Regions from separate parts of the Halomonas sp. RT37 genome, predicted to be linked through region 3. Evidence: predicted binding sites of a transcription regulator. Region 3 holds the regulator's gene; each other region holds the start of a gene.
What was found. The regulator PhoB, encoded in region 3, activates phosphate uptake and scavenging genes when phosphate is short. The targets are predictions, from matches to a motif close to TGTCATANNNNTGTCANA.
Positions count from the first base shown of each region.

Region 1: NFG58_RS09555 (glycosyltransferase family 1 protein) is a predicted target of PhoB. The motif match lies at 1,321-1,338, and genes of this name have one in related genera.
Region 2: NFG58_RS18750 (UTRA domain-containing protein) is a predicted target of PhoB. The motif match lies at 3,683-3,700, and genes of this name have one in related genera.

Region 1 is NZ_CP098827.1:2,252,522-2,260,303, forward strand. Features, by position in the region: gene NFG58_RS09555 (glycosyltransferase family 1 protein) at 99-1,259, opposite strand; gene NFG58_RS09560 (LysM peptidoglycan-binding domain-containing protein) at 1,423-2,358, opposite strand; gene NFG58_RS09565 (acyltransferase) at 2,301-3,176, opposite strand; gene NFG58_RS09570 (LysR family transcriptional regulator) at 3,307-4,209, opposite strand; gene NFG58_RS09575 (CoA transferase subunit A) at 4,392-5,093, shown strand; gene NFG58_RS09580 (CoA transferase subunit B) at 5,151-5,810, shown strand; gene NFG58_RS09585 (MFS transporter) at 6,168-7,460, shown strand; gene NFG58_RS09590 (DUF1338 domain-containing protein) at 7,470-7,782, opposite strand, start outside.
Region 2 is NZ_CP098827.1:4,322,650-4,330,431, forward strand. Features, by position in the region: gene hisD (histidinol dehydrogenase) at 1-578, opposite strand, end outside; gene NFG58_RS18740 (D-cysteine desulfhydrase) at 648-1,661, opposite strand; gene NFG58_RS18745 (LysR substrate-binding domain-containing protein) at 1,881-2,783, shown strand; gene NFG58_RS18750 (UTRA domain-containing protein) at 2,821-3,567, opposite strand; gene NFG58_RS18755 (ABC transporter substrate-binding protein) at 3,885-4,961, shown strand; gene NFG58_RS18760 (alkaline phosphatase family protein) at 5,094-5,963, shown strand; gene NFG58_RS18765 (ABC transporter permease) at 5,960-6,793, shown strand; gene NFG58_RS18770 (ABC transporter permease) at 6,780-7,628, shown strand; gene NFG58_RS18775 (ABC transporter ATP-binding protein) at 7,625-7,782, shown strand, end outside.
Region 3 is NZ_CP098827.1:4,863,749-4,871,530, forward strand. Features, by position in the region: gene ubiA (4-hydroxybenzoate octaprenyltransferase) at 1-739, shown strand, start outside; gene phoB (phosphate regulon transcriptional regulator PhoB) at 854-1,543, shown strand; gene phoR (phosphate regulon sensor histidine kinase PhoR) at 1,604-2,932, shown strand; gene NFG58_RS21260 (YnfA family protein) at 2,964-3,299, opposite strand; gene cysZ (sulfate transporter CysZ) at 3,391-4,119, opposite strand; gene phoU (phosphate signaling complex protein PhoU) at 4,259-4,993, opposite strand; gene pstB (phosphate ABC transporter ATP-binding protein PstB) at 5,026-5,799, opposite strand; gene pstA (phosphate ABC transporter permease PstA) at 5,886-7,451, opposite strand; gene NFG58_RS21285 (ABC transporter permease subunit) at 7,448-7,782, opposite strand, start outside.

The DNA.
Region 1 (7,782 bases), 2.3 Mb from region 3:
CATGTGTCGTCATGTGTCGTCATGTGTCGTGCCAGGGCCCGCTGCCTGTGGCCTCCACGCCGCCGCTCGCTCTGGCGGCGGGGTGTTCAACGAGCGATCTAGGCCTTGGCGGGGTCCGACAGGCCGGTTCCCGACGTCAGGGCTTGGTGATGGGCGTCGAGGAAGGTCTGGGCGATGGACGGCCAGCGGTAGGCCAGGGCGCGTTCCCGGGCGGCGCGGCCCAGGCGGGCGTAGCGTGCCTGCTGCTGGCATAGCGCTGTCGCCTGTTGGCGGAATTCGGCGTTGTCACCGGCGGCGACGCTGACACCATCCTTGTCGGTGGTGATCAACTCGGCGCCGGCCGCGTGGCGGAAGGCTACCACCGCCAGGCCGCTGGCCATGGCTTCGAGAATGACGTTGCCCCAGGTCTCCGACAGCGAGGGAAAGACGAAGATGTCGGCGCTGGCGTAGTGGATCTGCATCTCGGCGGAATCGATGAAGCCGGTAAAGATGGCGTCCGGCAGGGCCTTTTCCAGCGATGCCCGCCCGGGGCCGTCGCCCACCACCACCAGGCACATGTCGGGGCGCGCCTCGAGCATGTCGAGAAAGGTGTCGCGCAACAGCTCCAGGTTCTTCTCCGGCGCCAGTCGGCCCACGTAAAGCGCCACCGGCTGGTGCTGGCCGACACCCCAGCTGTCGCGTAGTTGCTGACTACGCTTGGCGGGGGTGAAACGATCGCCTTCGATGCCGCGTGCCATGACGCTGACGCGCTCGAAGCCTCTTTGCGCAAGCTCCCGGGCTTGCTGATGGGTCGGTACCAGGGTCGCCGCACAGCGATTGTGAAAATGCCGCAGGCGATTGCGTACCAGTGGCGCCAGCCACGGCAGACCATAGTCCTGGCAGTAGTGATCGAAGTTGGTGTGCCAGCCGCTGACCACGGGAATGTCCAGCTTTTCTGCCGCGCGCAGGGCTGACCAGCCCAAGGGGCCTTCGGTCGCTACATAGATGGCGTCGGGACGATTGTCGCGCCATAGCCTGCGCAAACGACTGGCGGAGGCCCAGCCGATACGCACTTCCTTGTAGCGCGGCATCGACATGCCGCGTACGCGAAGTTCGTGGGCCATCCCGGTAGCGGGTTCGGTGGAGCCGTCGACGGGGGCCGGCCGGACCAGCTGCAGCGTCACGCCAAGAGCACGCAGTTCCTGGCTGATGCGCCCCAGCGTATGGGCGACCCCATTGATATCAGGAGACCAGGTTTCGCTGACCAGACAGATGCGCATGGAATTCCTCGTACCGGTCGGGCCCCGTATGGCCCGCTCCCGAGACAGAGTGATGCTCCAGCATGACATCTCTAGGTCAGCGATATGAACAGGCTGTTACGGTGTCGACGGGGCCGGGCGACGGACAAGCGGTCTGTGCTTGCGTCGACTCGGCCCGCAGCGCTCAGCGAAGGATGGTGTCCGGGTCGATGGGCTTGCCGCCATGGCGCATGTCGAACAGCAGATCGTGGCGGCCGGTCGAGGCATGCTTGCCGACCACGCACAGTGGGGTGCCGCGGCTGACCTGTTCTCCCTGCTTGACCAGCAGGTCGTCACATAGCGCGTAGACACTCTGCAGGTTGTCGGCGTGGTGCACGATCACCACCTGGCCCAGTTGGCGCATGCCGTCGGCAAACCGCACCTGGCCATCGGCAACGGCCTTGGCCCGGGCGCCCTCGTCGGTGGCCAGCAGCATCGGCTGCAGGCTGCCGCGGCTGTCCTTCCCGTAACGGCGCACCACCCGGTAGTCGTCCAGCGGCCAGGGCCAGCCACGAGCGTTTGAGGCGACCGGACCGGGATCCGGCAACGAAGCGGAGCGAGAGGGGCTGGACGTGCCTGAGCTGCTGGATGATGAGCGGCTGGCGACCGATCCGCTGGCCAGCGGCACCTGGATCACCTGGCCGACCTTGAGGTCGGTGGCGCGGACGCCAGGGTTGGCACTCTGGATGCGCTGAGCGGTGGTGCCGAAGCGCCTGGCAACGGCGCTATAGGTGTCGCCGGGGCGGATCTGATAGCGATAGGGGCCACCGGACGGCGCCCGCTCCTGATGAGAGGGCACCAGCAGGCGCTGACCCACGGCCAGGTGGCGGGCGTCGACACCCGGATTGAAGCGCTGCAGTCGCAATAGCGGTACGCCGGCGCGGCGGGCGATGGAGCCGAGGGTGTCGCCGCGCTGCACGCTGATCCAGTCGCCGGCAATGCTGCTGCCGGCGACGCTGGCGCTGCGTTGCGATGACGCCGGCGATGCCCCCTGACCGGCGCAGCCGGCCAGCAGCAGGGCGATCACCAGCGGTGCGAGTCGAGTGAGGCGTCCTTGTTCTGCCACAGGGCGTTGAGCCATGAGTGGAAGCGTTCCTTGTAGTGCGGGTCGTCGTGATAGCGCCCCTCCAGCATCCACGGCGCCACGTCGAGGCGGCGTGCATCAAGGCGAATGGCCTTCTCCTGGCCGCACAGAAAGCGCCAGAAGCTGGGTTGGCTCGACTGGTAGTCGATGGTGAGGTCGATGATGGCGTCGAGACGATCGCCGAGCAGGTTCAGTACCTGGGCGATGCCGCCGGCCTTGGGGCGCAACAGATGGCGAAAGGGGCTCTGCCTGGCCTCGCGCTTGGCCGGGGTGAAACGGGTCCCTTCGACAAAGTTGATGATGGCAATGGGGACGTCGCGGGCACGCTTGCACATGCGCTCGGTGGCCTTGCGATCGCGCTCGGCAAGGCGTGGGTTGGCGGCCAGGCGCTCCTTGCTGTAGCGGCGCATGAAGGGAAACTCCAGTGCCCACCAGGCCATGCCTACTACCGGGATCCAGATGAGTTGCTGCTTGAGAAAGAAGCGCGGCATCGGGATCTTGCGATGAAAGGCCATCATCAGCAGGAAGATGTCGGTCCAGCTCCGATGGTTGGACAGCACCAGGTACCAGGCGTCCGGGCTCAGCCCCTCGGGCACCGACATGCGAAGGTCGGGCTTGACCCAGTGACGCATCCACCACAGGTTGAAACCGATCCAGTTGAGGGCGATGGCGTTGAGTCCGGCCAGCACGCGCCGCTGCCAGCGTCGCCCGGGGGTGACCACCTTGAGCAGGGTCAGGATCACCAACGGGATGGTCCAGAATAGCGTGTTGCCAACCAGCAGCAGAACGCTGATCAGGCCCTTGAGGGTCGACATTCCTTGGATAACCTCGCAACAGCAGATAGAGCGGGTGTCGCCTGGCCGTGACAGTGGGCGAGGCAGGCCCGCCAATCCTAATGGATCCGGTGCCGGCTGCCCAGTGCGAGGGTCCACGGCCATGTCGGCGTCATGCTTCGGAGAGGGTCGGTGTCTCGATATTGTCGACCAGTACCTGGAGCATGGCGCGGGCGGCCACCGACAGCTCGTGGGGGTTCCAGGTGACCACCCCCACGGCGCGCTCGATGACGGGATCCTTGAGCGGGCGGCAGACCGCGCCGGCCTCCTGCATCTGACGCAGGCACAGCGAGGGCACGGCGCTGACGCCCAGGCCATTGGCCACCATGCGCCCGACGCTGGCGAGCTGATGGGTCTCGAAGGCTACCTTGAGGGCCCCGTGGCGGGCACCGAGCTGCTGCTCCAGCAGGCGGCGTACCATGGAAGGCCGCTGCAGCGCCACGAAGTCCCAGCTCATCAGGCTTTCCCAGTCGAGGCTCGAATGCTGTACCAGAGGCGAGCGTGGGGGCAGCACGGCCACGAAGCGGTCGTGAAACAGCGCAGTGAAGTGCAGGCTGCCGGTGGCCTCCGGCTCGAAGGCGATGCCCATCTCCACCTGGCGCTGGCGCACCATGTCGATCACCTGCTCGTTGACCACGTCATGTACGGTGACGTTGATACGCGGGTGCTGGCGGTGAAACACCCCCAGCGCCGGGGCCAGCAGATTGCCGGCAAAGGCCGGCATGGCGGCCAGGGAGAGCCGTCCAAGTTGCAGGGTGAAGCGTTGGCGCAGGGCGTCCTCGGTGTTGTCCCATTCCACCAGCAAGCGTTTGGCCAGTGGCACCAGGGACTCACCTTCGGGGGTCAGGCGGACGCTTCGGGTCGTGCGGATCAGCAGTCTACCGCCTAGGCTGTCCTCGAGACCCTTGATCGCCAGGCTCAGCGCCGGCTGGGAGAGGTGGAGCTGTTCACAGGCCTGGGTGAAGCTCAGGGTTCTGGCCACCGCCAGAAAGGCACGCAGTTGCTTGACGGTCACGACATGCTACCAAGGTCAAATTTATTTAAAGATATAAATAATCAATAAAGAAAACAAACTTAACAAATATATGGGGGCGAGCAACACTGCCTTCAGTGCTACCTTGAGGCAGGGCGGGGCACCGGAACGGTGCCGGTTCGCCACCTCTCCTTTCACTTTCATCGACAGACGAGGCGCCCCACATGGCCGGATTCGACAAGCGCGTGTATTCCTATGAAGAGGCGATGGACGGCATCGAGAGCGGTATGACGGTGCTGGCCGGAGGCTTCGGTCTCTGCGGCATTCCGGAGAACCTGATCGCCGAGATCAAGCGTCGCGGGGTCAAGGACCTCACGGTGGTCTCCAACAACTGTGGCGTCGATGGCTTTGGCCTCGGGGTGCTGCTGGAGGATCGTCAGATCAGCAAGATCCTGGCCTCCTACGTGGGCGAGAACGCCCTGTTCGAGCGTCAGATGCTCGACGGCGAGATCGATGTGCAGCTGACCCCGCAGGGGACCCTGGCCGAAAAGATGCGCGCCGGTGGTGCCGGTATTCCCGCCTTCTACACCGCGACCGGCTATGGCACCCCCATCGGTGAGGGCAAGGAAGTGCGCGAATTCGACGGTCGCCACTATATCCTCGAAGAGGCCATCGTCGGTGACTTCGCCATCGTCAAGGGCTGGAAGGCCGATCGCTACGGCAATGTGGTCTATCGCAAGACCGCCCAGAACTTCAATCCCATGGTCGCCACCGCCGGCAAGATCACGGTGGTCGAGGTCGAAGAGATCGTCGAGCCGGGCGAGCTGGATCCGGCCGAGATCCACACGCCCGGTATCTACGTCGACCGCCTGATCCAGGGCACCTTCGAGAAGCGTATCGAGAAGCGCACCGTACACCAGGGCTGATCAGGCGCATCGCCCTGACGCAACGACTTCTCCAAAGAACAGCAAAGAGGCATCAAGATGGCACTCACTCGTGAACAGATGGCGCAGCGTGTCGCGCGCGAACTCGAAGACGGCTTTTACGTGAACCTGGGCATCGGCATTCCGACCCTGGTGGCAAACTATATTCCGGAAGGCATGGACGTGATGCTGCAGTCCGAGAACGGTCTGCTCGGCATGGGGCGTTACCCCACCGAGGAAGAGGTCGATCCGGACATGATCAACGCAGGCAAGCAGACCGTCACCGCGCGTCCGGGGTCGGCGATCTTTTCCTCGGCGGAGTCCTTCGCGATGATTCGCGGCGGTCACGTCGACCTGACGGTGCTGGGCGCCTTCGAGGTTGACCAGAACGGCAACATCGCTTCCTGGATGATCCCGGGCAAGCTGATCAAGGGCATGGGCGGAGCCATGGACCTGGTGGCGGGTGCCGAAAACATCATCTGCACCATGACCCACGCCTCCAAGGACGGCACTTCCAAGCTGCTGGAGTCCTGCAGCCTGCCGCTGACCGGTGCCGGCTGCATCAATCGTGTGCTGACCGATCTGGCCTATCTGGAGATCGATAACGGCGCCTTTATCCTCAAGGAGCGGGCACCGGGCGTCAGTGTCGAGGAGATCAAGGAAAAGACCGCCGGCAAGCTGATCGTGCCGGATGACGTCCCGGAAATGGTCTTCGACTGACCAAAACGCCCTTTGACCAGCGTCACCCTTGCCGAGCCAGCATGTTCTGCTGGCTGATACCTTGAGCGAGAACAAGGTTTTGGCACCCTCGCAGCGGGCCGGCTTACGCCGGGCCCGCTGGCGTTTGCGAGACCCTGTCGCGGTTGCCGAATTTATGACCATCTTGAGTCCGGTGCCGCAGTGATCGGGCTTTTGGACGGTTCAAACGCCTTGATGCACAGCTTTATCCACAGAATCTGTGGATGAACCTCGTGGGAGGGATGGAGAGTCTAGCCCTGGCAGGTACAATGCGGCGCCCAGGTCACTGGTCGAGACGGGCTCTCGGCCGGCCATTCGCCATCGCCACGGAGGTCTGTGTTGCGCGCACTCCCTGCCACTCTCCCGGTTCTGTTCCTGTGTGAGATCAGCTTCCTGCTGGGTCACGGTCTGATCATGACCCTGCTCGGGGTCCGCATGTCGCTGGAGGGCTTCCCCTCCCAGATGGCGGGGCTTCTGATGTCGAGCTTCTCGCTGGGGTTCGTGGCCGGAAGCTACTGGCTCGAGAAGCGCATTCGCAGCGTCGGCCATATTCGCGTGTTCGCCGCCTGTGCGGCGTCGCTGGCAGTTACCGCCATGCTTCATGGACTGTGGATCAATCCCTGGGCCTGGCTGGTCTGGCGGCTGATCGGGGGTGGTGCCACGGCGGGCCTGTTGATGGTCATGGAGTCCTGGGTGTCGGGGGAGTCCAGCAACGATAATCGCGGTCGCGTGCTGGGCTGGTACATGGTGATTTCGACCACCTCGCTGGCCGGCGGCCAGTGGATGCTCAATCTGGCCGACCCGGGCGGCCCGGTACTGTTCTCGGTGGTGGGGATGCTGTTTGCGCTGTCGCTGGTCCCGTTGTCGATTCATCGTATCCAGGGGCCCAGTCGTCACCACGACGTGACGCCGCGCAAGATTCGTCTGTCGACCCTGTATCGGCGGGCGCCGGTGGGCCTGGTCGGTGCCTTTACCGGCGGCCTGATGGTGCAGGCGTTCTTTGCCATGACTCCGTACTACGGTCAGGAAATCGGCCTGACCACCGCCCAGACCGCCAAGTTCATGGCGGTTACGACTCTGGTGGCGCTGGTCGCCCAGTGGGGGCTGGGACGGGTTTCGGATCGTCTCGACCGGCGTCGCGTCATTCTGTGGATGGCGATCGTGATGACTGTCACCGGTGCTCTGATCTCGGCGGCGGCCGGTGCCAGCTTCTGGCTGCTGCTGGCGATCGCCTGCGGCCACACTGCCATGCTCCATACCCTGTACTCGCTCAGTCTGGCCCATACCAATGACTGGCTCGAACCCGAGGAGGTGGTCGCTGCCAATGCCAAGCTGATGATCTGGTACGGCATCGGCTCGGTCATCGGGCCTTTCAGTGCCTCGCTGGTGATGCAGGCGGCGGGTCCCGACGGACTATGGCTGTTTCTCGGCATGGCGGCCTTTGCCCTGGCCATGTTCGTGATGGTCAGGCTCCACGGTGAGCGGGGCAAGTCGGTCGAGCAGGAGCCCTTCGTCGCTCAGCCGGTGATGGAGACTCCGCACTTCGCCGAGATCGATCCCCGCTACGAGCCCCAGCAGCTTGAGCTGGACCTGGAGGGTGAAGAAGAGCACACAGCCGACGCCGTCGGCTAACGCCCGGCGTCAGGTGATTTCGCAGCGGCTGTGGGGTGGCAGCATCACGTCGGCGGTGCGCTGCTGGCCCGCACTGGCCTGTTTTTCCAAGAGCAGCAGGCCGCCGAGCTGCACCCGATGTTCATCTCCCTGGGCGAACGCCAGACGCCGAGAGCAGGTCGGGTAGAAGCGGTGTTCGACCATCGCCGACAGCGGGAGCGCCAGATCCTCGTTCTGTCCGGCGTGCAGGCCATGTTGCTGGAGTGCCTGGTCCAGCTCGACCAGGCTTCTGTCGAGTCTGCGGCAATCGAAGGCGACGTGATGCACCCGGGGGCCCATGACC
Region 2 (7,782 bases), 540 kb from region 3:
CCGAACAGACCGAAGGCCATGCTGGCCATGGCGTGGACGCCGCCCATCTCGAGGATCATGTCGGCGCCGGCCACATGCATGGCGTAGGCCACCGCCGGGTTGATGCTGTCGCCCCGGGGCGGCGAACAGGCCACCACGTGTTCGACACCGGCGGCCTTGGCGGTGGCCACGCTCATCAGCGCCGAGGCGGCGTGAGCGTAGCGGCCGCCCGGCACATAGCAGCCGGCGCTGTGTACCGGCAGCACACGCTGACCGAGCAGCACGCCCTCTTCGGTCTCGATCTCGAAGGAGGTCAGGCTGTCACGCTGGGCCTCGGCAAAACGGCGGATCTGGCGGTGGGCGAAGTCGATGTCGTCCTTGACCGACTGGGGCACGCTGTCGATCAACTGACGCCGCTTGTCGTCGCTCAACACAAAGTCGCCGGTCCAGCCGTCAAACTTCTCGGCGTATTCGCGCACGGCCGCCTCGCCGCGGGCACGAATATCCTCGAGCATGCCACGCACCGCTTCCGTCACGCGCTGGTCTTCGGCGGCAACGCCAGCGGCGGCCTCCGCCGTCTTGAGATGACGAATGGTCATTGTTGTCTCCGAATAACGTCGTCGAGGGCGCCCGAACTCAGCGGGCGCCTGCCCTGAAGCGCCCTGGGCCTAGCCCTTGTAGTCGGGGAAACCGAAGGTATCGGGATAGCCGAACAGCGCAACGGCGCCGCCGGTGTGCAGGAAGACGACGTTCTCGTCCTGCTTGAAGTGGCCCTGGCGGATCAGGTCGATCAGCCCTGCCATGCCCTTGCCGGAGTACACCGGGTCCAGAAGGATGCCTTCGTGACGGGCCAGCAGGGTGACCGCCTCGATCATGCTGTCGGTGGGCACACCGTAGCCCTCACCCACGTAGTCGCAGTTGGCGACCACCTGGTCGCGGCTGACGACGCCGGACAGGCCGAGCTTGGCTTCGGTCTTCTGGGCCAGGGCAAAGACGTTGGCTTCCTGCTTGTCCTTCGGCGCGCGAACGCCGATGCCGAGCACCGGGATACCGGCGTTGCAGGCGCTGAGGCCGGTGACCAGGCCCGCCTGGGTGCCGGCGCTGCCGGTGGCGTGGACCAGATGATCGATGCGCAGACCCATGTCGTTGGCCTGGGCCAGAAGTTCCAGGGCGGCATTGACGTAGCCCAGGGCACCGATCTCGTTGGAGCCGCCGCCGGGGATGATGTAGGGCTTCTTGCCTTCACTCTTCAGACGATCGGCCAGGCCTTCCATCTCGGCGGCCATGTCGGCACCGCCCGGGCGCTTCTCGACGCTGGCGCCGTGGAGCTGATCAAGGAAGACGTTGCCGTTGTAGTTGTAGTTGGGGTCCTCGCTGCCGGTGCGGTCTTCCAGCAGGATGTGGCACTCGAGCCCCAGCTTGCAGGCGGCGGCCACGGTCTGGCGGGCATGGTTGGACTGGGTGGCGCCCTGGGTGATGATGGTGTCGGCACCCTGTTCCAGGGCATCGGCCATCAGGAATTCCAGCTTGCGGGTCTTGTTGCCACCGGTGGACAGGCCGGTGCAATCGTCGCGCTTGATCCACAGCCGCGGACCGCCGAGCAGCTTGCTCAGGTTGTCCATGGGCTCCAGCGGAGTGGGCATATGGCCGAGACGGACACGGGGAAAACGGGACAAGTGCATACGGGCCTCCAGGCGAGTCATTGTTGGCATTGGCGTGCTCTCTTGACGACCTACGTCGAAAGACACAGCAGGCCTGAAGGCCTGCCCTCGAGCGATCGCTTCCAAGTTAAGCCTCGCCTGGAACATGAGACCAATGCCAAGTTGCTCGCCAGCTGTTAAATTTTTGCATAGCCACTGCTTAGCCCCGGCCGCCACCCACCAAGGCAGACCAAAACACCAATGAAGATCGAATGGATAGAGGATTTTCTCGAGCTTATCGAAGCGGGCACCTTTTCCCAGGCGGCCGAACGGCGCCACGTCACCCAGCCGGCATTCTCGCGCCGCATCCGCCAGCTGGAAGAATGGCTGGGGGTGGCGCTGATCGATCGCAGCGCCTCGCGCCTGGAGTTGACCGCCCACGCGCGGGCGTACGAGCCCCAATTACGAGAGTGGCTGGCACGCCTTTACGCCATGCGCAGTCGTCTCAGAAGCGATGCCCGCCAGGGGCCCAGGGCCATTCTGACCACCCAGCACACCCTGACCGTCAGCTACCTGCCGCGCCTGTTGCGCCACCTGCGTCATCACGCGCCTGAGGTGGGACTGCAGATCACCTCATCCGACCGCAGCCAGTGCATCCACGACTTCGAGCAAGGCAAGGCCGACCTGTTGCTGTGTTCGGAGCTGGAGGGCGCCCCCCTGTTCAGCGGCAGCGACAGCGTCGAGCGGCTGTCACTGGGCGTTGAACGGCTGTTGCCGGTGTGCGCATCGGATCATCACGGTGGTCTCATGCACGAACTCGAGGAAGGTCAACGACTGCCCTTGATCGGCTACGATCCGGACAGCTTTCTTGGCCAGGCCCTGGCGACGCCTTACCTACTCGATGCCCAACGCCACTACGAGATCGAACTGGTCTGCGAGACCGCCTTCACCATCGGCATTCGCCAACTCGCCCTGGCCGGTCTCGGCATCGGCTGGCTACCCCACGGGTTGATCGAGGAAGACCTCGAGAGCGGCAAGCTGATTTCCTTGCAGGAAATCCTCGGCGGCCCCTCTCTGGAAGTGGCCTGCTATCGCCATCGCGACGAAGCGGCAGTGGCAGCCCCCCTGTGGCACCTGCTGGAAGAACGCCCTCCCGCGGTCTAGCACTCCCCTGCAGTTCGAAGCCCCTCGATCTCGCACCTCAAACTCCCTGAGGGGCGGCGGAAAGCGTCAGCTCGATGGCGTCGTGGCGCCAGTACTCATCATCACAGTCGATGGCACGGCCGTTCTGGTCGTGGTTGATGCGGGTGATGCGCTGGGCGGGGCTGCCGCGTACCGCGTTGAGCGCGCTGGCGGCGTCGCTGGAAAGTACACAGGTGCCGAGCTCGTAGCTGACCCGCCCGACCCGGATGCCGTACTCGCGGCGGTAGAGCTCGGTCAGCGATTCCCGCGCCAGATCGAACTCCAGAATGGCGGGAAAGCAGCGCGGCAACAGATGGTGTTCCACGTAGAGCACCCGGCGTTCGTCCACCAGCCGGGCACGACAGATGCGGTAGACGCGCTCGCCTTCGGCGAGTCCCAGCCGGCGGGCGACCGTGACGGGCGCGATCACTTCCTCGGCACTGAGCAACAGGGTGCGGGCGCTGCGCTGCTGGGATCGCACCATCTCGTGAAACGGCAGGCAGGCCAACAGGTCATAGCGTAGCCGTGGCGGCGACACGAACCAGCCGCGCCGATTCTCGCGATACACGCAGCCCTCCGCCTCCAGCTCATTGAGTGCCTCGCGCAGGGTGATGCGGGTGGTCTGGAGGCGCGCCATCATGTCTCGCTCGCTGGGCAGACGGCGATCGCCCCGTGTCGAGGCCAGACTCAGCAAGGGCGCAAGACGCTCGCGCAGGCGATGGGAGGGTGAGGCGTCGTGCGAGGTGTCGTCAGGGACAGTAGGCAAGGCGGACTCTCGAAGCTCTGACCAGGATCGCCGCCGGGCAGTATCCGGTGGCATCCAGCTTTCTGGTATAGACCAAAGAAGGTTCAACGTAATTTCAGCAGTCTAGTGGCAAGCCGGTGACAAAGCGATGACAGTGCTCGAACGAGTCGGGTTTTTCGTCCTTTACCTAGCTCATATGGACTGAGACGAGACTGCCACGCAACTGACACGAGGCTGTCACGCTAGCTCCTTAGGGTGATCGTCAACGGGAACTGATCTAGACCAGAAAGGCGCATCGGTTTCCGTCGACTTCACGCCCCTGACCCGGAGACCCTCTCGTGATCGTCACTTCTCTGCGTTACCCGACCCTGACCGCCCTGGCCTGCGTTGGCCTGCTGTCCACCGCCGCCCAGGCAAACACCGCCGAGCTTGAGTCACTGATCGAGGCCGCCAAGCAGGAAGGCCGCGTCGACAGCGTCGGCATGCCCGACACCTGGGCCAACTGGAAGGACACCTGGGCCGACCTGGAAAGCGTCTACAGCCTGGCGCACACCGATACCGACATGAGCTCCGCCGAGGAAGTCGCCAAGTTCAAGGCCGAGGGCGAGAACGCCACCGCCGATATCGGCGACGTCGGCTTCGCCTTTGGTCCGATCGCGGTGCAGCAGGGGGTGACTCAGCCCTACAAGCCCACCACCTGGGACGAGATCCCCGACTGGGCCAAGGACGACGATGGCCATTGGATGCTCGGCTACACTGGCACCATTGCGCTGATGATCAACAAGAACCTGGTGGAAGAGGACCAGCGCCCGAGTTCCTTCGCCGACCTGCGCGAGGGTGACTACTCGGTATCGGTGGGCGCCGTGGGCCAGGCTTCCCAGGCCAACAATGCGGTACTCGCCGCCGCCTACGCCGCCGGTGGCGACGAGGGCAATCTGGCCCCGGGCCTCGAGCTGTTCGCCGAACTGGCCGAGCAGGGCCGACTGTCGCTGGCCGACGTGTCCATCGCCAACCTGGAGAAGGGCGAAGTGGAAGTGGCCCTGCTGTGGGACTTCAACGCCTTGAACTACCGCGACCAGATCGACCGTGACGCCTTCGAGGTGGTGATCCCCTCGGACGCTTCGGTGACCTCCGGCTATGCCACCATCATCAACACCCACGCCCAGCACCCCAACGCCGCCAAGCTGGCCCGTGAGTACATCCTGTCCGACGAAGGGCAGTTCAACCTGGCCGAGGGCTACGCTCGCCCGATCCGCGCCGAGCACCTGACCCTGCCCGACGACATCGCCGCCAAGCTGCTGCCCAACGAGCAGTACGCCAGCGCCCGTCCGATCCAGGACTTTGCCGCCTGGGAACAGAGCGCCAAGGTGCTGCCGCGCCAGTGGCAGTCCGAGGTGCTGATCCACCAGCAGTGATCAAGCGCTGAGGACAGCGCCGCTACGTCGATCGACCGCTGAAGACAGTGCCCAAGTGGCCTGTCTTCAGCGCATTCCACGTCTTATCGCGACAGCGCCGCGCCCTGTATTGCCGCGCGGCCGGGAGTCATCATGACCAGACCCGTCATACTGGTGGTGCTGGACGGCCTTAATCACGCCGTCGGCCATCACGCCATGGGCCACTTGAGCGCCCTGGTAGAGGCCGGACGCGGCTACACCACCCACCTCGACTGCGAGCTGCCGGCCATGTCTCGGCCGCTCTACGAGTGCCTGCTGACCGGCGATCGCCCGGTGGACTCCGGGGTAGTGCACAACGACATCGTGCGCCGGTCCCATGGCATCAGCCTGTTCGACCTGGCCCGCGGCCAGGGCCTTGCCACCGCTGCGGCGGCCTATCACTGGGTCAGTGAGCTCTACGTCAAGGCGCCCTTCGAGCGCACCCGCGACCGTTTTCTCGACGACCCTGCGGCGGCCATCCAGGCCGGCATCTTCTACTGGCAGGACCACTATCCGGATGATCACCTGTTCAGCGACGCCGAGGCCCTGAGGCAACGCCACGCGCCGGACTTCCTGCTGGTTCACAGCATGAACATCGACGATACCGGCCACCGTCACGGCGGCGACTCGCCCCAGTACAGAAACGCCGCCCGCCACGCCGACATCGCCCTGGCCGACTACCTGCCAGGCTGGCTGGCCGACGGCTGCCAGGTGATGATCACCGCCGACCACGGCATGAACGCCGATCGCTCCCACTCGGGCCTGCTGGAAGAAGAACGCCGGGTGCCGCTGTGGCTGTTCGGCGACGCCTTTGCCGACCCCGCCGGACGGGTCATCCGCCAGACCCACCTGTGCGGCACCCTGGCAAGCGTCCTCGGGCTCTCCCACGACAAGCCCTGGCATCCCGAGTTGCTGGCCGCGTCCAGCAGCGCAGGCGTCGCATCCACCGCGAACGCCACCTGCAACGAGGAGGCCGGCTCGTGAAGGCGCCCCTACCGGCCTGGCTGTGGCTTGTGCCTTTCGCCGTGATATTCACCGCCTTCCAGCTGGCGCCGATGGCCTGGGTCGCGATCAGCGCCTTCAACGTCAACGGTAACTGGGGCCTTGGCCACTTTCAGGAGATCGCCCAGTCGGCGTTCTTCCGCCAGGCGATCTGGAAGAGTCTGACCATCTCGCTGGTGTCCAGCGCCATCGGCCTGGTCATCGCCACCCTGACCTGCCACGCCCTGGTACGTTCCGGCGGACGCCTGAGGCGAGCGATGATCGCCTTCACCAACATGACCTCCAACTTTGCCGGCGTGCCCCTGGCCTTCGCCTTCATCATCCTGCTGGGGGCCAACGGCGTGCTGACCCTGGCGCTTCAACGACTCGGCATCATCGAGGACGTGCGTCTTTACTCCACCGGCGGGCTGATCGTCATCTACACCTGGTTCCAGATTCCGCTGGGCATCCTGCTGCTGTTCCCGGCCTTCGCCGGCCTCAAGGCCGAATGGCGTGATGCCGCCAGCCTGCTCGGCGCCGGGCGCATCGCCTACTGGCAGCGCATCGGCCTGCCGGTGCTGTGGCCGGCCCTGGCCGGCACCTTCACGGTACTGTTCGCCAACGCCATGGGCGCCTACGCCACCGTCTACGCGCTGGTCAACACCAGCTACAACCTGATGACCATTCGTATTGCCAACCTGGTGGCCGGCGACCTGTTCCTCGAGCCCAATCTGGCAAGCGCCCTGGCGCTGATTCTGGTGATGCTGCTGGTGCTGGTCACCCTGGTCCAGCAGTGGCTGTTGAGAAGGAGTGCACAGCATGGCTCACGCTGAAACCCTGCCGGCTCACAAGAGCCCGACCGCAGCGCCGCTGTCGGCGACCTTCAACCCCTACGCCTGGATCGTCGGCAGCGTCTTCGCGGTGCTGGCCCTGCCGCTGGTGGCGACCCTGGGTTACGCCCTGGCCACCCGCTGGGGCGCGACCCTGGTCCCCGATGGCCTGACCCTGGCCTGGTTCGTGGAGCTATGGACCACCCCGCGCTTTGTGGCGGCCTTCGCCCGGTCGCTGGCTGTCGCCGTGGGTGCCCTGGCGCTGTCGCTGGTGCTGGTGATGCCGGTGGCTTTGCTGGCCCACACCCGCTATCCGTGGCTGGACCGCTGGATGAACACCCTGATCCTGATGCCCTTCGCGGTGCCCCCGGTGGTGTCCTCGGTGGGGCTACTCAAGCTCTACGCTGGCGGCCCGCTGCCGCTGGTGGGCACCCCCTGGATCCTGATTCCCACCTACTTCACCATCGTGCTGCCGTTCATGTACCGCGCCATTGCCAACAGCCTGCGTGCGGTGGACGTGCAAAGCCTGATGGACGCCGCCCAGCTGCTGGGTGCCGGGCCGCTTAAAGCCTTCTTTCTGGTCATCCTGCCCAACCTGCGTGGCGGGGTGCAGATCGCCATCTTCCTGTCGTTTTCGTTCCTGGTCGGCGAATTCGTCTTCGCCAACATGCTGGTGGGCACCCGCTTCGAGACGCTGCAGGTCTACCTCAACAATATGCGCGGCGCCAGCGGCCACTTCACCAGCGCCCTGGTGATCACCCTGTTCGCCTTTACCCTGATCCTGACCTGGCTGGGCAATCGCCAGGCCGAGCACACCATCACGGAGGCCACACGATGATGGCTGCCACTACACCTGCCACCCAGCGCGCCGCCCCGTCCACGGTCCCGTCCACTATCCCGTCCTCGGTCCAGACCACGACCCCGTCCGCGCCAGGCCGCCAGGAAAGCGGCAACGCGGTCTCGCTGAGGGGGCTGGCCAAGCGCTTCGGCGA
Region 3 (7,782 bases):
CACCCTGCTGATCTTCGTCGCCGGCGTCTACCTGATGCGGGCGGCGGGCTGCGTGGTCAACGACTACGCCGATCGCCACTTCGATGGCCACGTCAAACGCACCAAGAACCGACCGCTGGCCACCGGCCGCATCAGTGAGCGGGAGGCCAAGGTGCTGTTCGTGTACCTGCTGGGATCGGCCTTCGCGCTGGTCTGGCTGACCAACGGCTTTACCGTGTGGCTGTCGTTGATCGGAGCGGTGCTGGCCGCCAGCTATCCCTTCATGAAACGCTACACCCACTTCCCCCAGGTGGTGCTGGGCGCAGCCTTCTCCTGGGCCATTCCGATGGCCTTCGGCGCGGTGCTCGGCGAAGTCCCGATGGTCGCCTGGCTGCTGTTTACCGCCAACGTGCTGTGGACCGTGGCCTACGACACCGAATACGCCATGGTCGACCGCGACGACGACCTCAAGATCGGCATCAAGTCCACCGCGGTACTGTTCGGCCGCTGGGACACCCGTATCATTGCGCTGTTGCAGCTGGCTACCCTGGGGCTGCTGGCCTGGGCCGGCAGCCTGCTGGCGCTGGGCGGCTTCTTCTGGCTCGGCTGGCTGGCCATGGGCGCGACCTTTGTCCACCAGCAGCGGCTGATCAAGAGCCGTGACCGCGACCGTTGCTTCCAGGCCTTTCTCAACAACCACTGGTCGGGCCTATTGCTGTTCGCCGGACTCGGACTGAGCCTCTACCCCTCCCTCGGGTGAGGGAAATGCCCGTCTCGGTCGCTCGACAATGGATACAATGTCATCTAATTGTCACATTGACGTGGTGTCATTTGTCACCGTCGAGTGTAAGACCCTGACCAAGAGGCTCCCGGGATGACCGCCAAGACCGTACTGATCGTCGATGACGAAGCCCCGATCCGCGAAATGATCGCGGTGGCGCTGGAAATGGCCGACTACCGGGTGCTCGAGGCGGACAATGCTCAGGCCGCCCACGCCATCATCGTCGATGACCAGCCAGACCTGCTGCTGCTGGACTGGATGATGCCGGGCACCAGCGGCATCGAACTGGCCCGCCGGCTCAAGCGCGAGGAAACCACCGCAGAGCTGCCGATCATCCTGCTCACCGCCAAGGGTGAGGAGGACAACAAGATCCAGGGTCTCGAAGCCGGCGCCGACGACTACATCACCAAGCCATTCTCGCCGCGAGAACTGGTGGCCCGACTCAAGGCAGTGCTGCGACGCGCCACTCCGCGGGGCGTCGAGGACCCGGTGGAGGTAGAAGGCCTCAAGCTCGACCCGGTCAGCCATCGCGTCAGCGTCGACGGCAAGTCACTGGACATGGGCCCCACCGAATATCGCCTGCTGCAGTTCTTCATGACCCACCAGGAGCGCGCCTACACCCGTGGCCAGTTGCTCGATCAGGTCTGGGGTGGCAACGTCTACGTGGAAGAACGTACCGTCGACGTGCATATCCGCCGCCTGCGCAAGGCCCTGGGGGAACCCCATCAGCAACTGATCCAGACCGTACGCGGTACCGGTTATCGCTTTTCGGCCAAGGTCTGAGCGAGCCATCGACGCAACGCAGCACCAGGAGGGATGAGGTGAACGGAGCCGAGAACTGACGTGGGTCGTCTGTGGAGACGAGAAGTCTGGCGCCTGGCCGTGCTGGTGGGTCTCGGCGCCTTGCTGGGCTGGCCCTTCTCGCTGTCCAGCGTAGGCATCGGCCTGGGCCTGGCGCTTGGGCTCAGCTATCACCTGCGCAACCTGCACGCGATGCACGACTGGCTGACCCACCGCCCCCAGCAGGAACCTCCCACCGCCAGTGGCCTGTGGGGCGAGCTGTTCGATCGCCTCTATCGCTATCAAAAGGGCCAGCGGATCACCCAGCGCCGCCTGCGCTCGACCCTCCAGCGTATCCAGGAGTCATCCGAGGCAATGCGCGACAGCGTGGTGATGCTCGATCGCCACGGCGACCTGGAGTGGTGGAACAGCTCCGCCGAGCGCATGCTCGGCCTGAAGCCGGCGCTGGACCGCGGCCAGCACATCACCAACCTGCTGCGCGACCCGCGCTTCGTCGGCTACTTCAATGCCCGTGACTACCGCGAACCGCTGAGCCTGCCCTCCCCCATCGACGAGAACATGATCCTGCAGTTCCAGATCACCCTGTACGGTGACGATGAACGCCTGGTCATGGCCCGCGATATCACCCGTCTGCATCGCCTGGAACAGATGCGCCGCGACTTCGTCGCCAACGTCTCCCACGAGCTGCGCACGCCGTTGACCGTGCTCACCGGCTACCTGGAGACCTACAGCGACATGGCCGGCATGCTGCCGGAGCGCCTGGGCAAGGGGGTCGCCCAGATGCAGAGCCAGACGCGCCGCATGCAGAATCTGGTCAACGACCTGCTGCTGCTGTCACGACTCGAGAACGACCAGGGCGGCAGCGATCACGTTCGCCTCGACCCCACCACCCTGCTGCAGGCGGTCAAGCGCGACGCCGAGGCGTTGTCAGGCGGCCGCCAGCAGATCGAGGTCGTCGTCGAAGAATCGCGCAGCCTCACCGGCAGCGAGAAGGAGATGCACAGCGCGGTCTCCAACCTGGCCTTCAATGCGGTGCGCTACGCCGGTGACGGCGCCCATATCACGCTACGCTGGCGTGCCTACGGCGAAGGCGCCTGCCTCGAGGTGGAAGACGACGGCGAAGGCATCGATCCGAGGCACCTGCCACGCCTTACCGAACGCTTCTACCGGGTCGACAAGGGCCGCAGCACCGCCACCGGTGGTACCGGTCTGGGGCTTGCCATCGTCAAGCACGTGCTGCTGCGCCACGAGGCACGCCTGGATATCGACTCCCGGCTCGGCGAGGGCGCAACCTTCCGCTGCATCTTTCCCTCGAGCCGGCTGGCAGCGGCCGACCCGGTGGCGCTCGGCCGCGCAGGCGCTGTGCACTAGGCCCCGCCAGAACGAACCGAGCGTGCTCCCATCAGCTCCTGGGCCCCAGCAGGATGACCGCGGCACCCACCAGACACAGCGCGCCCCCGATCAGGTCCCAGCGATCCGGCAGGCGCTGCTCGACCCACCACAGCCAGCCCAGTGACGCCACGATGTAGACGCCCCCGTAAGCGGCAAAGGCACGCCCGGCGTAGTCGGCATCGATCTGACTGAGCAGCCAGGCGAAGGCCATCAGACTCGCCATCGCGGGCAGCAGCCACCATGCCGAGGCGTCATCTCGCCACCAGCGCCACACCGCAAAGCAGCCGGCGATCTCGGCCAGCGCCGCCGCGATATAGAGCAAAAGACTTGGCAACAGCGCCGTCATGGCCACTCCCTGCTATCCCCTTTTGACGCCGCACCATTATCGGCAGCACCGACAGTGCTGCTCAACGCCATACGTCCACAGGAAGTGCCTCTCAACGCCGAACCACCGGCAACTGCCGATAGTGCTGATCCCACATCAGCACCGCGCCGGCCACGGCCCCGGGGATCAGAAACAGGTTGGCCAGCGGGATCCAGGTGATCAAGGTCACCAGGCCACCGAAGCTGAGACTCGGCCACCAGCGCGCCGACAGGCGCTTGCGCATATCGGCGAAGCTGACCTTGTTGTTATCCATCGGGTAGTCGAGGTAGGTGATCGCCATGACCCAGGCGCTGAAGGCCGCCCACAACAGCGGCGCGATCAGGTTGATCACCGGAATCCAGCTCAGGATAAACAGCCCGATCATGCGCGGCAGGATGTAGGCCAGCTTCAACAGCTCCCTGCCCAGGGCGTCGAGACCGGTCTTGAGCCAGCCACGATCATCGATGGGCTCGCGGCCGGTCAGCTCGACCTCGGCCCGGGCCGCCAGGAAGCCGTAGAAGGGGGCGGCGATCAGGTGGGTAACCAGGGTAAAGCTGAAGAACACGATCAGCACGAGGCTGACCACAAACAACGGCCAGATCAGCCAGTCGAGCCATTCCAGCCAGCTCGGCACCATGGCCATCCAGCTATCGAGCCAGCCACCGAACTCACCGAGCACGTAGCTGAGCATGCCGGCGTAGACCAGCAGGTTGACCAGAATGGGAAGAAACACATAACGACGCAGGCCCTGGCTATAGACCAGGCGGGTTCCGCGGCGGACCGCCTCGAGGGCATTCAGCATGACATCGATCCTTGGCAGTGGCTGAAGATGACAGTGCCCCAACGACATCGGGCCATCGTCTCGACGATGGCCCGATGCTCAGAGTGCAGGCAACGACCCTGACGGGGCCGGCCTATTGACGCCGCTCAGGGCGTCGAGGTCAAGACGTGCTGCTGTCGTCGAGCAGTTCCTGGTTGAGGTCGTCAGGGGCGATGTGACGGATATCAAGGCCCTTGACCAGATAGATGACGTACTCGGCCAGGTTGTTGGCGTGATCGCCGACACGCTCCAGCGCGCGCAGGATCCACATGATGCCCAGTACCGGAGAGATCGAACGCGCATCCTCCATCATGAAGGTCATCAGCGAGCGCATGGCGCTCTGATACTCGCTGTCGACCCGCTCGTCTTCCTGCACCACCTGCATCGCCAGTTCGGTGTCGAAACGCGCGAAGGAGGTCAGGGCGTCACGCATCATGTGACGCACGTGCTCGCTGATATTGCGCACCTCGACGAAGCCGCGGGTGCCGTTGTTGCCGTCGACCAGTTCGATGGCGTTGCGCGCGATCTTGCTGGCCTCATCACCGATGCGCTCGAGATCCGACGCCGCACGAATCACCGCCAGTACCAGTCGCAGGTCCGAGGCCGCCGGCTGACGGCGTGCCAGCACGCGGGTGCACTCGTCGTCGATCTTGACCTGCATGTCATTGACCGCACGGTCGTTGTCGACCACACGAGAGGCCAGTGCAGAGTCGGCGTCGAGCAACGAACTGACGGCATCCTGCACCTGCTTTTCCACCAGGCCACCCATGGCCATCAGGTGGGTCTTGAGTTCCTCGAGCTCATGATTGAACTGCCTCGAGATGTGCTGGCTGTGGGTATCGCTGGTGATATCCATGAAGGTCTCCTGAAGAAGCATGGGACGGGACGCTAGCCCACCATGCGTCCAGTGATGTAGTTTTCGGTGCGCCTCAGGCGCGGATGCGTGAACAGGGTGTCGGTCGGGCCGTACTCCACCAGCTCACCGTTGTGCAAAAACGCCGTATAGTCCGACACCCGCGCCGCCTGCTGCATGTTGTGGGTCACCAGCACCAGGGTCAGGTGCGGCTTGAGTGTGCGAATCAGCTCCTCGATCTTCAGCGTCGAGATCGGATCCAGGGCCGAGGCCGGCTCATCGAGCAACAGCACCTCGGGTTCCACCGCCAGGGTCCGGGCAATGACCAGACGCTGCTGCTGGCCTCCCGAGAGCGACCAGGCCGACGCCCGTAGACGCCCCTTCACCTCCTCCCACAGCGCCGCCGACTTCAGCGCCCATTCGACCACGTCGTCGATGCGACGCTTGCTCAAGCCTCCCTGCAGGCGCAGGCCAAAGGCGACGTTGTCGTAGATCGACATGGGGAAGGGATTCGGTGCCTGAAACACCATGCCCACCCGACGCCTGAGCTCGGCCACCGCCACCCTGGGGTCATGGATATCGTGGCCATCCAGATGAATCTGACCCTGACGACTGACGTCCTCATTGAGGTCGTGCAGACGATTCAGGGCGCGCAACAGCGTCGACTTGCCGCAGCCGGACGGCCCGATAAAGGCCGTGACCCGATGGCGTGGAATGCGCAGGGTCAGATCCTTGAGCGCCGTCTTGCCGCCATAGGCCAGGGTCAAACCCTGGATATCCAGGCAGGTATCGGCCGCGGAAAACTCCATGACCGCCCCGCGTCGATTTCCCAGTCTTGCCTGGGCCAGCTGACGCTTGGGCAGCTCGCCATCGATGGACATTGCCTCTCCCTGCATCATCGGCGCACCGGGGCACCATGACGCTTACGCAAATAGTGACGCATGAATATTGCAGTCAGGTTAAGCACCAGAATCACCGTGACCAACAGTAGCGCTGTGGCATATACCAGCGGCATCGCCGCCTGGACATCGCTGGAGTGAAAGGCCGCGTCATAGATGTGATACCCCAGGTGCATGAACTTCCTTTCAAGGTGGAGGAAGGGGAACTCCCCGTCCAGCGGCACCTGTGGCGCCAGCTTGGCGACCCCGACCAGCATCAGCGGCGCTACCTCGCCGGCGGCCCGGGCCACCGCCAGGATCAGGCCGGTCAGCATCGCCGGCGTGGCCATCGGCAACACCACCCGGGTCAAGGTCTCGAAGCGCGTGGCCCCAAGCGCCAGAGCGCCTTCACGCTGGTGCAGCGGGATCCGCGAAAGACCTTCTTCGGTGGCCACGATCACCACCGGCAAGGTCAACAGCGCCAGGGTCAGCGAGGCCCACAGCAGCCCGCCGGTGCCGAAGGTCGGCGAGGGCAGCGTCGATTCGAAGAACCAGCGATCGATGCTGCCGCCGATGCCATAGACGAAGACCCCCAGGCCGAACACGCCGTAGACGATGGACGGCACCCCGGCCAGATTACGCACGCCGATCCGGACCAGTCGGGTCAATCGACCCTGGTGGGCGACCTCATTGAGATAGACCGCCGCCAGCACCCCAAAGGGCGTGACCAGAATCGACATCAACAGCACCATCAGGATGGTGCCGAAGATCGCCGGCCAGACGCCACCAGCGGTATTGGCGTCGCGTGGCCCCTGGGACAGAAACTGCCACAGCTCCCGCACCCAGTGGCCGAGTTTTTCATGCCAGGCCATGGCGTTGGGGCGCCAGGCCTCGAGTATCTCGGCAAGGGCTTGTTCCTGACGGCGCCCTTGACCATTCTCGAGCACCACCAGGTCACCCTGCATGCGCTGCTGAAGCTCACTGGCCCGGCGCTGCAGGTCGGCCAGACGCCGATCCTCCGAGCGGTGGCCATCCTGGTCTTCCATGCTGCGGATCAGCGGTAATATCTCGTCGTGGGTCAGACGCCGACGTTCGTCGCGCAGGGCATTGATCTCCTTCAGCCGGGACTCGAGCACCGTCCAGGCATCCGGACCGGTCAAGCGCTGATCACCCGACTGCAAGGCCACCAGACGCCCCAGGAAGGTGCCCCAGTGGCGCCGCTCCAGCACCACCAGATCCTCCGGCGTGGTGTCTTCGGTGATCTGGTCATTGGCGAGCCACCGCCAGATGCCACCGCCGTCATCACGATTGGCGGTCAGATAGCGCCGCTCCAGCCCCTGCCCGGAGGGTAGTTCGCGGGTCTCCAGGGGAACCCCTATCACCATCTCACCGCTCTTCAGGGTCAACTGGTGGACCGTCGCTGGCCAGAAATTGGCCAGGCCCTTGACGCTCAACAGCACCAGCAAGGCCCCCAGCATGATCAGCGACAGCGCCACCGAGGCCGCTGCCAACCAGGCCCAGGGGCCCTCTCGGGTGCGCCGCTTGCCGGGCATGCCCACCGCGGTGTGGCCGGGAATCTTCATGCGTCCCCCTTACGCCGGGTAAAACGACGCTTCAGGCGGGCGCGCACCACCTCGGCCAGGGTGTTGACCAGAAAGGTGAAGGCAAACAGGGCCAGCGCCGCCAGCAGCAACAGCCGATAGTGGCTGCCCCCGGGTGCGGCTTCCGGCAGTTCGATGGCGATGCTCGAGGCCAGCGACCTCAAGCCATCCAGCGGGCTCGCCGTCATCAGCGCGCTGTTGCCGCTGGCCATCAGCACGATCATGGTCTCGCCCACGGCGCGCCCGGCGCCGATCATGATCGCCGAAAAGACACCTGGCAGCGCCACCGGCAGCATCACCCGGGTGAGCGTCT